DNA from 4 places in the Prauserella sediminis genome. Region 1 is predicted to be linked to each of the others. Evidence: riboswitches for the same ligand, from Rfam matches in the RefSeq annotation. Region 1 holds a riboswitch; each other region holds the start of a gene.
The links. A riboswitch is a leader RNA that binds a small molecule or an ion and turns the genes downstream of it on or off. The one in region 1 is predicted to bind cobalamin.
Positions count from the first base shown of each region.

Region 2: another riboswitch for cobalamin. It lies ahead of FB384_RS20720 (ribonucleoside-diphosphate reductase subunit alpha); the one in region 1 lies ahead of metE (5-methyltetrahydropteroyltriglutamate--homocysteine S-methyltransferase).
Region 3: another riboswitch for cobalamin. It lies ahead of metE (5-methyltetrahydropteroyltriglutamate--homocysteine S-methyltransferase); the one in region 1 lies ahead of metE (5-methyltetrahydropteroyltriglutamate--homocysteine S-methyltransferase).
Region 4: another riboswitch for cobalamin. It lies ahead of FB384_RS14860 (ABC transporter substrate-binding protein); the one in region 1 lies ahead of metE (5-methyltetrahydropteroyltriglutamate--homocysteine S-methyltransferase).

Region 1 is NZ_JACIBS010000006.1:39,854-42,048, reverse strand. It holds gene FB384_RS22720 (acyl-CoA dehydrogenase family protein) at 1-667, shown strand, start outside; cobalamin riboswitch at 793-1,018, shown strand; gene metE (5-methyltetrahydropteroyltriglutamate--homocysteine S-methyltransferase) at 1,148-2,195, shown strand, end outside.
Region 2 is NZ_JACIBS010000003.1:48,241-50,435, reverse strand. It holds gene FB384_RS20720 (ribonucleoside-diphosphate reductase subunit alpha) at 1-1,340, opposite strand, end outside; cobalamin riboswitch at 1,598-1,814, opposite strand; gene FB384_RS20715 (mannosyltransferase YkcB-related protein) at 1,931-2,195, shown strand, end outside.
Region 3 is NZ_JACIBS010000003.1:51,972-54,166, forward strand. It holds gene FB384_RS20725 (ribonucleotide-diphosphate reductase subunit beta) at 1-731, shown strand, start outside; cobalamin riboswitch at 948-1,163, shown strand; gene metE (5-methyltetrahydropteroyltriglutamate--homocysteine S-methyltransferase) at 1,308-2,195, shown strand, end outside.
Region 4 is NZ_JACIBS010000001.1:3,275,985-3,278,179, reverse strand. It holds gene FB384_RS14860 (ABC transporter substrate-binding protein) at 1-889, opposite strand, end outside; cobalamin riboswitch at 1,172-1,352, opposite strand; gene FB384_RS14855 (aconitate hydratase) at 1,481-2,195, shown strand, end outside.

The DNA of each region.
Region 1 (2,195 bases):
CACCAACGGTTCCGTGGCCGACGTGGCCGTGGTGTGGGCGCAGACCGACGACAAGATCCGGGGCTTCGTCGTGCCCACGGACACACCCGGATTCTCGGCTCCGGAGATCACGAAGAAGCTGTCGCTGCGGGCTTCGGTGACCAGTGAGCTCGTGCTGGAGGACGTCCGGCTGCCCGCGTCCGCCATGCTGCCGGAGGCGCGCGGCCTGTCCGGACCACTGTCGTGCCTGAACGAGGCCCGCTACGGCATCGTGTTCGGCGCACTCGGCGCGGCCCGGGACTGCCTCGAGACCGCGATCGCCTACGCGCAGGAACGCGACATCTTCGGCAAACCCCTGGCCTCCTACCAGGCCACCCAGCTCAAACTCGCCGACATGAGCCTCGAGCTCGGCAAGGGAATGCTGCTGGCGCTGCACCTCGGAAAGCTCAAGGATGCCGGCACGCTCACGTCCGAGCAGGTCAGCACCGGCAAGCTGAACAACGTGCGGGAGGCCATCGCGATCGCGCGGGAATGCCGGACGCTGCTCGGTGCCAACGGCATCAGCCTCGAATACCCGGTCCTGCGGCACGCCAACAATCTCGAATCGGTGCTGACCTACGAGGGCACGTCGGAGGTGCACCAGCTCGTCATCGGGCAGACCCTGACGGGCCACTCGGCGTTCCGGTGACGGCCGGCGCCGGCCTGTGAGCGAGGTCTCCACCCGCGGCAACGATGCAGGCCGGCGCCGATCCCGGGGTGGGCGAGCGGTCTTCACCGCGTCGTCGCCGGGCGCGACGGCGGGCCGCGGGAGGCTAGGGTGGCCGTGCTGGTGGTTCACCCGCGCCGGGCCCGCACGGGCCTGCCGGGTGAGGCAAGAGGGAACCCGGTGCGAATCCGGGACTGCCCCGCAGCGGTGAGCGGGAACGACCGCCGTCAACAGCACTGGACCCCGGGTCCGGGAAGCGACGGCCAGTAGGACCTCCGGCCCAGGCCGGGAGTGCCCGCGAGTCCGAAGACCTGCCACCGGCGCGCGCACCACCCGGTGCGCGCGGGTCCGAGGTCTCGCGGGTGGACCGGGCGGACGGGCCGGGGTGTGTGCCCCGATCGGCGTGCGCCCCTCCGGCGGGACCGTCGGCACCCGTGTCGACGAGCTCGCGAGGAGAGAGCATTGACCGGCATCATCGGTTCCACCGTCCTGGGATATCCCCGCATCGGCCCCGGCAGGGAGCTGCCGCGGGCGCTCGAACGTTACTGGACCCACCGCGCGGACGAGTCCGAACTCCGTGCCGTCGCCCGGGAACTGCGGGCGCGCACGTGGCGGGAGCTGTCCGCCGCGGGGCTCGACTCGGTGCCGGGCGGCACCTTCTCGTACTACGACCACGTCCTCGACACGGCCGTGATGGCCGGTGCCGTGCCCGAGCGGTTCCGTGCGCTCGGCCTCGGCCCGTTGGACACGTACTTCGCCATGGCACGGGGCACCGACTCGGTGTCACCGTTGGCCACCGCGTCCTGGTTCGGCACGTCCTACCACCACCTGGTGCCGGAGATCGGTCCGGACACCCCGCTCACGTTCGCCGACCGAACCCCGGTGCGGGACTATCTCGAGGCGTTGCGGCTCGGCGTGCACACCCGGCCGGTGCTGCTCGGCCCCGTGACGTTCCTGCTGCTGTGCGCCCCGGAGCCGGGGTCGCCGCCCGGTTTCCGGCCCCTCGATCGCCTCGGCGAACTGCTCGGGGTGTACGCCTGGGTGCTCGGCGAGTTGCAGGCGGCTGGAGCCGACTGGGTGCAGCTCGACGAACCGGCGTTCGCCGCCGACCGCACCGCCGCCGACCGTGACGCCCTGCGGGACGCCTACGACGTCCTGGGCGCCCGGACGCGGCGCCCGGCCCTGTTGGCCGCCGTGCCGTACGGCGACCCGGGGCCGGCACTCGGCGCCCTCGCCGCCACACCCGTCGAGGGCGTCGCGGTCGACCTCGTGTCGGAGACGTCCACGGCGAACACGGTCGTCGCCGCGCCGGGCCTGTCGGACAAGACGCTCGTGGCCGGGCTGGTCGACGGGCGCAACGTGTGGCGCACCGACCTCGACACGGCGCTGGTCACGGCGGCCACGCTGCTCGGTTCGGCACGGGAGGTCGTGGTGGGCACATCGTGCTCGCTGCTGCACGTGCCGTACGACCTCGACCGGGAGACCGCGCTGGACCCGCAGGTCGCGCCGT
Region 2 (2,195 bases), on a different contig from region 1:
TTGAGGGTGATCTCGGTGCACAGGTTGGACGAGTGCACCACTCCGGCGTGTTGCTGCGGGGAGCGGAGGTTGCACGGATCCTTGAACGTGATCCAGGGATGTCCGGTCTCGAAGAGCATCGTCAGCATCCGGCGCCACAGTTCCACTGCGCGCACGCGGCGGAACACCGCCACCTCGCCGCGATCGGCTGCGGCCTCGTAGGCGCGGTAGCGTTCGTCGAACTCGATTCCGTAGACCTCGTGCAGGTCGGGCGTTTCGTCAGGGGAGAACAGCGTCCACTCGGCGTCGGCCTCGACGCGGCGCAGGAACTCGTCCGGCACCCAGTTCGCGGTGTTCATGTCGTGCGTGCGCCGCCGGTCGTCGCCGGTGTTCTTGCGCAGTTCCAGGAACTCGTCGATGTCGATGTGCCAGGTCTCCAGGTAGGCGCACGCCGCACCCTTGCGTTTACCGCCCTGGTTGACCGCGACCGCGGTGTCGCCCGCGATCTTCAGGAACGGAACCAGGCCCTGTGAGGTCCCGTTGGTGCCCTTGATGTGAGCGCCCAGGCCGCGTACCGGGGTCCAGTCGTTGCCGAGCCCGCCCGAATACTTCGCGAGCAGCGCGTTGTTGCGGTACGCCTGGAAGATCGAGTCCAGGTCGTCGTTCACGGTCGTCAGGAAGCACGACGAGAGTTGCGGACGGGTGGTGCCCGCGTTGAACAGTGTCGGCGTCGAGCACATGAAATCGAACGACGACAGCAGCAGGTAGAACTCGACCGCCCTCGCTTCCCGGTCGTCCTCGCGCAGCGCGAGTCCCATCGCGACGCGCATGAAGAACGCCTGCGGCAGTTCGAACCGGGTGCCGTCGTGGTGCAGGAGGTAGCGGTCGTAGAGCGTCTGTAGTCCGAGGAAGTCGAACTCGAGGTCCCGATCCGCGTCGAGCGCGGCGCCGAGGCGTTCCAGGTCGAACGTGGCCAGCTCGGGATCGAGCGCCTCGAGTTCGACGCCGCGCCGCACGTAGTCCGCGAAGTAGGCGGGGTAGCGGCCACGGATCTGTTCCTGATCCGCCGCGGCCGGTTCGCCTGCGACGAACGACAGCGCTTCGCGCCGCAGCGTGTCCAGCAGCAGGCGCGCGCTGACGCGCGAGTACTCGGGGGCGCGCTCGACGAAGGTGCGTGCGGCCATGACGAGGGCTTGGTCGAGCTCGGCCGTGGTCATCCCGTCGTAGAGACCGCGCCGCAGCTCCTGCAGCACGGCCGGAGCATCCACATCGGACAGGCCAGAGCTCGCCTGTTCGACCAGCGTGCACACGCGCGTCCAGTCGAGTGGGCGGGTTTCGCCGGCCGCATCGGTGATCGTCAGACGGGGAGCGAGAGCCGGGTCCGATCCGGTGGCGCCGTCGGACGGCGGCTCGTGGCGTGGCCGGTGTCGAACGGCCGGCGGCGATTCCGGTGCGGTGGGGGACACGGCGGTGGCACGTTGAGGCACGTCACTCTCTCCTCGCGAGGTCGTGGACGGCGCTCGCGAGCAGCTGAACGTGCGACGAATCGGAGCACGGATCGCTGCCGTTGTTCGTCGTCCGCGTCAGCCCTCCCGCGAGGCCCGGGACAGCGCGCACGGGTGTGCGCGCGCCGATGGCAGGTCTTCGGACTCGCGGGCACCGGCACCGTGTGCCGACCTACCGGCCATCGCTTCCCGGACCCCTGTGGTGTCCAGTGCTTCTGACGGCTGTCGTTCCCACTCACCGCTGCGGGGCAGTCCCGGATTCGCACCAGGTTCCCTCTTGCCCCACGAAGGCTATTGCAGACTCCGTGGACCACCAGCGGAAGCAATACTACATCTTGTGATCCACACTTCTGCATCACCCAAGATGGGCGTGTCGTAGCGGCACTCGCGGCCGGACGACGTGGGCGTTTGTACTGCTCGAGTGGACCCTGGACTGGCTGCCCGCGTTGCGGTGGATCGTGCTGGCCCTCGGCGTCCTCGCCGCGACGGCGATCGCGGTCGGGGTGCACCGATTCCGGAAGGCCGCCGTCGTGGTCGCCGTGGTAACCGCGTTGGCGGGACTGTCGGCGACCGGCGCCTACGCGCAGACGACAGCGTCGGTTCCGCACACCGGCTCACTGCCGATGTCCGACCCCTCCGGCGACGGCACCGACCCGATGGGCCGCCAGGGCGGCCAGGGAGGCCCCGGCACGGGAACGGTCAGCGCCGAGC
Region 3 (2,195 bases), on a different contig from region 1:
ACCCCGAGTGCCGTCAGTACCTGCTGCGGCAGGCCTTCGAGGAGGCCGTGCACACGCACACGTTCCAGTACATCTGTGAGAGCCTCGGGCTCGACGAGGGCGAGCTGTTCAACGCCTACCGGGAGATCCCGTCGATCGCCGACAAGGACTCGTGGGCACTGCACTACACCCAGAACCTCGAGAATCCCGACTTCACGACCGGTACCCCCGAGGCCGACCAGGCGTTCCTGCGTGACCTCGTCGCCTTCTACGTGATCTTCGAAGGCATGTGGTTCTACACCGGTTTCGCGCAGATCCTGTCGCTGGGAAGGCGCAACAAGATGGTCGGCATCGCCGAGCAGTACCAGTACATCCTGCGTGACGAGTCGATCCACCTGAACTTCGGCATCGATTGCATCAACCAGATCAAGCTCGAGAACCCGCACCTGTGGAGCCCGGAGTTCCAGGAGGAAGTGCGGCAGATGCTGACCGAGGCGTGCGAGCTGGAGATCGCCTACGGCCGCGACACCATGCCCCGCGGCATCCTGGGGCTCAACGCCGAGCTGTGCGCGCAGTACATGCACTTCATCACCAACCGCCGGTGTGACCAACTGGGACTGCGACCGGTGTTCGCCGAGGTCGACAACCCGTTCCCGTGGCTGTCGGAGGCGATGGACCTGCAGAAGGAGAAGAACTTCTTCGAGACCAGAGTGATCGAGTACCAATCGGGCTCGACCCTCGACTGGGACTGACACCCGCCCGCGACCCGGGCCGGTCGCCCCGGTGTCCGGTCCGGGTCCGTCGGTGCACGCCGGACCGACGGGTCGTTGTGATCGACATCTCCGGCGCCGCCCGATGATCGGGAAAGCCGACGTCGTGCGCCGTGCCGGACCCGCGCGGGGCCCTTGCAAGTTCCCTCCGATGAGCCGTGCGGGCTTGTCATGGAGCTGACCACGACTAGCCTGATGGTGCTGGTGGTTCGTCCGTTCCCCATCACGACCCGGTCGCGTCGGGTTCGGACGAGGCAAGAGGGAACCCGGTGCGAATCCGGGACTGCCCCGCAGCGGTGAGTGGGAACGACAGCCGTCAGAAGCACTGGATGCGATCCGGGAAGCGACGGCCGGTAGGAATCCCGGCGTGCAGCGCCGGAAACGCCCGCGAGTCCGAAGACCTGCCACCGGTACGTGCGCCGCGGCGCACGTGGTCCGAGGTCTCGCGGGAGGACCTGACGGACGACCGGTTCGGTGGCGAGGTGTGCTGCTCTCCGGTCGGCGTGTCCTCCTCGAAGACCTCGGCGTCCGTATCGTCGAGCTCGCGAGGAGAGAGCCTTGACCGGCACCATCGGATCCACCGTCCTGGGATATCCCCGTATCGGGCCCAACCGGGAACTCAAACGTGCCCTGGAGAAGTACTGGTCGGCCGAGACCGACGAAGCCGATCTGCGTGACGTCGCGTGGAAACTCCGCGCCGACTCCTGGCACGCGCTGCACGACGCCGGGCTCGACTCGGTACCCGGCAACACGTTTTCCTACTACGACCAGGTCCTGGACACCGCCGTCACGGTCGGCGCGGTCCCGCGCCGCTACCGCGAGCTGGGCCTGAACCCGCTGGACACCTATTTCGCCATGGCACGCGGCGTGGAATCGACGCCGCCGCTGGAAATGACGAAGTGGTTCGACACCAACTATCACTACCTCGTTCCGGAGATCGGACCGGATACGACGTTCTCGCTGTCCGACCGGACACCGGTCGAACAGTTCCGCGAGGCCACCGAACTCGGCATCACCACGCGGCCCGTACTGGTGGGCCCGCTGACGTTTCTCCTGCTGTCCAAACCGGACGGTGAAGCGCCCGCTGCGTTCCGGCCACTGGACCGGCTCGACGATCTCGTCGACGTCTACGCCGAACTGCTCGCCGAGCTCCGGCGTGCCGGGACGGAATGGGTACAGCTCGACGAACCCGCGTTCGCGGCCGACCGCACCCAGACCGAGCTGGGCGCGCTGCGGGAAACCTACCGCCGGCTCGGCAGCCTGTCCGAGCGGCCGAAACTCCTCGTCGCGGGCTACTTCGGCGACCTCGGCGACGCACTGGACGTGCTGGCCTCCTCCCCCGTCGACGGTCTCGCGGTCGACCTCGTCACCGATCGCGCCACTGTCGACACGCTGCCGACGCTGACCGGCCTGCGGGACAAGACCCTGGTCGCCGGCCTCGTCGAC
Region 4 (2,195 bases), on a different contig from region 1:
GCACCGCCTTGTTCTCCACCGCGGTCAGACCGGACAGGGCCGGGTCGTGCAGGATGGCGTCGGCCTCGGGCCGGGCGTCCTGTTCGGTCATGCTCGCGTCACAGCACGCGTCGGTGAGGATGACGTCGGGGTCACGCTTGACCAGTTCCTCGGCGCCGACATCGATGTTGCGTTTCTTCGACAGGTCGGCGAAGGCGTTCGTGCCGCCCGCCCGTTCGATGATGTGCGAACCGAAGTCGATACCGCTCGCGACGCCGTAGGTGCCGTCCTCGTTGGGCGACACGATGGCGACCGACGGCCGGTCGACGCCGGCGACCTGTTTCTCGACCGTGGCGATCCGTTCGCGCATGTCGCTGATCACGGCCTCCGCGTTGTCCTCGACGCCGAACAGGGCGCCGAGATCGCGCAGGTCCCGGTAGATGTTCTCGACCTTCACGGTGGCCGGGTCGATCGACTGGTCGGTGAGGCCGTCCTCGCTGGGGCAGAGCGGTGAGAGGATCCAGCTCTGCACGCCGACCTCACGAAGGCTGGCGCGCGTGCCGACCGAACTATCGGCGCCCTGCTCGGCGAAGAATCCGTTGAAGCCGGACAGCACGAAGTCCGGGTTCGCCTGCAGCAGTGCCTCTCTGCTGGGGAGGCTGGGCAGGTAGTCCACATCGGCCTGACGGTCCGCGTACTCCGGCAGCACCTTCGCATCCAGGAACGCGGTTCCGGCGAGCCGGTCGCTCACCCCGAGAGCATGGGCCAGTTCGATGGCGGGCTGGTAGGCCGCGTAGATGCGCTGCGGCGGATCGCCGGTGGCCACGTCGATGCCGCAATTGGTCCGGCTGGTCGCACCGCCCGCTGCCGATGCGGCATCCGGCGGTGGCGGTGCGCAGGCCGTCGCCACGGCAGTCAGAACTGCCGCGCACAGGGCCGTGGCACGCCGAGCTGTGGCGTGCGGAGAAGTGGTCGCGACGGAGTTGCGCCCACGGCGCAGAGTGGAAGTGGCGCGCCGACGGCGCAGAGCGCCAGTTGAACGCCTTCGGCGCAGTGATACAGGGCGACTTCGGCGCGGTGATACAGAGTTGCGCCTTCGGCGCAGCGATACAGGGCGCCTTCGGCGCAGCGGCAATGACATCGTCAGCCCGCCCCTCCAGGTCCTCGTGGATCGGGTCATCGGTGTGCGATCGGGTCACACAGTGCCGTGGCCGGTCTCCTGGCTGACGGGTCGTACGCGCTGTGCCAGCCTTCCCGGAACGTTCGTTCCAGTGGCTCGCATGCTGAACGGCACAGCACTTCCCGAATCACAGTGGCGAGGGCCGCTCCGGTTTTCCACCGGATTCCCGTGCACCACGGCGGTGTGAACCTAACAGACCCGCGCGCCACCCGGGGTGTGTCGGCACCCACACGGCGCACGACGCAGTGGTCGACGTTTCGATCCGCCCCGCACCGGCAACCTCCACCCTGCAGACTCCCCGGGCCGAAGGAAGCGGAACGTATGCCTCGCAACGTTGCACAGAAGCTGATCGCCGACCACCTCGTGGACGGCACGATGACGCCGGGCGAGGAAATCGCGATCCGGATCGATCAGACCCTGACCCAGGACGCCACCGGAACGCTGGTCATGCAGGAGCTGGAGGCACTGGACCTGGACCGGACCCGCGCCGACGTCAGTGTCCAGTACGTCGACCACAACCTGCTGCAGGCCGACGAGCGCAATGCCGAGGACCACGCGTTCCTCCGTTCGGCGTGCCGCCGGTACGGCCTCTGGTACTCCAAACCGGGCAACGGCGTGTCGCACCCGACCCACATGCAGCGGTTCGGCGTGCCGGGTGCGAGCATGGTCGGCTCCGATTCGCACACGCCGGCGGCCGGGTCGTTGGGGATGCTGGCGATCGGGGTCGGCGGGCTGGACGTGGCCACGGCGATCACGGGCGAACCGATGTACGTGCGGATGCCGGAGATCTGGGGTGTGCGGCTGACCGGCGAGCTCCCACCGTGGGTGTCGGCCAAGGACGTCATCCTGGAGATGCTGCGCAGGCACACGGTGTCGGGCGCGGTGAACCGGATCATCGAGTACCACGGGCCGGGTCTGGCGAAGCTGTCGGCGATGGACCGGCACGTGATCGCCAATATGGGCGCCGAGCTGGGCGCCACGACGACGGTGTTCCCGTCGGACGACGCGGTGCGGCGGTTCCTGCGTACCGAAGGCA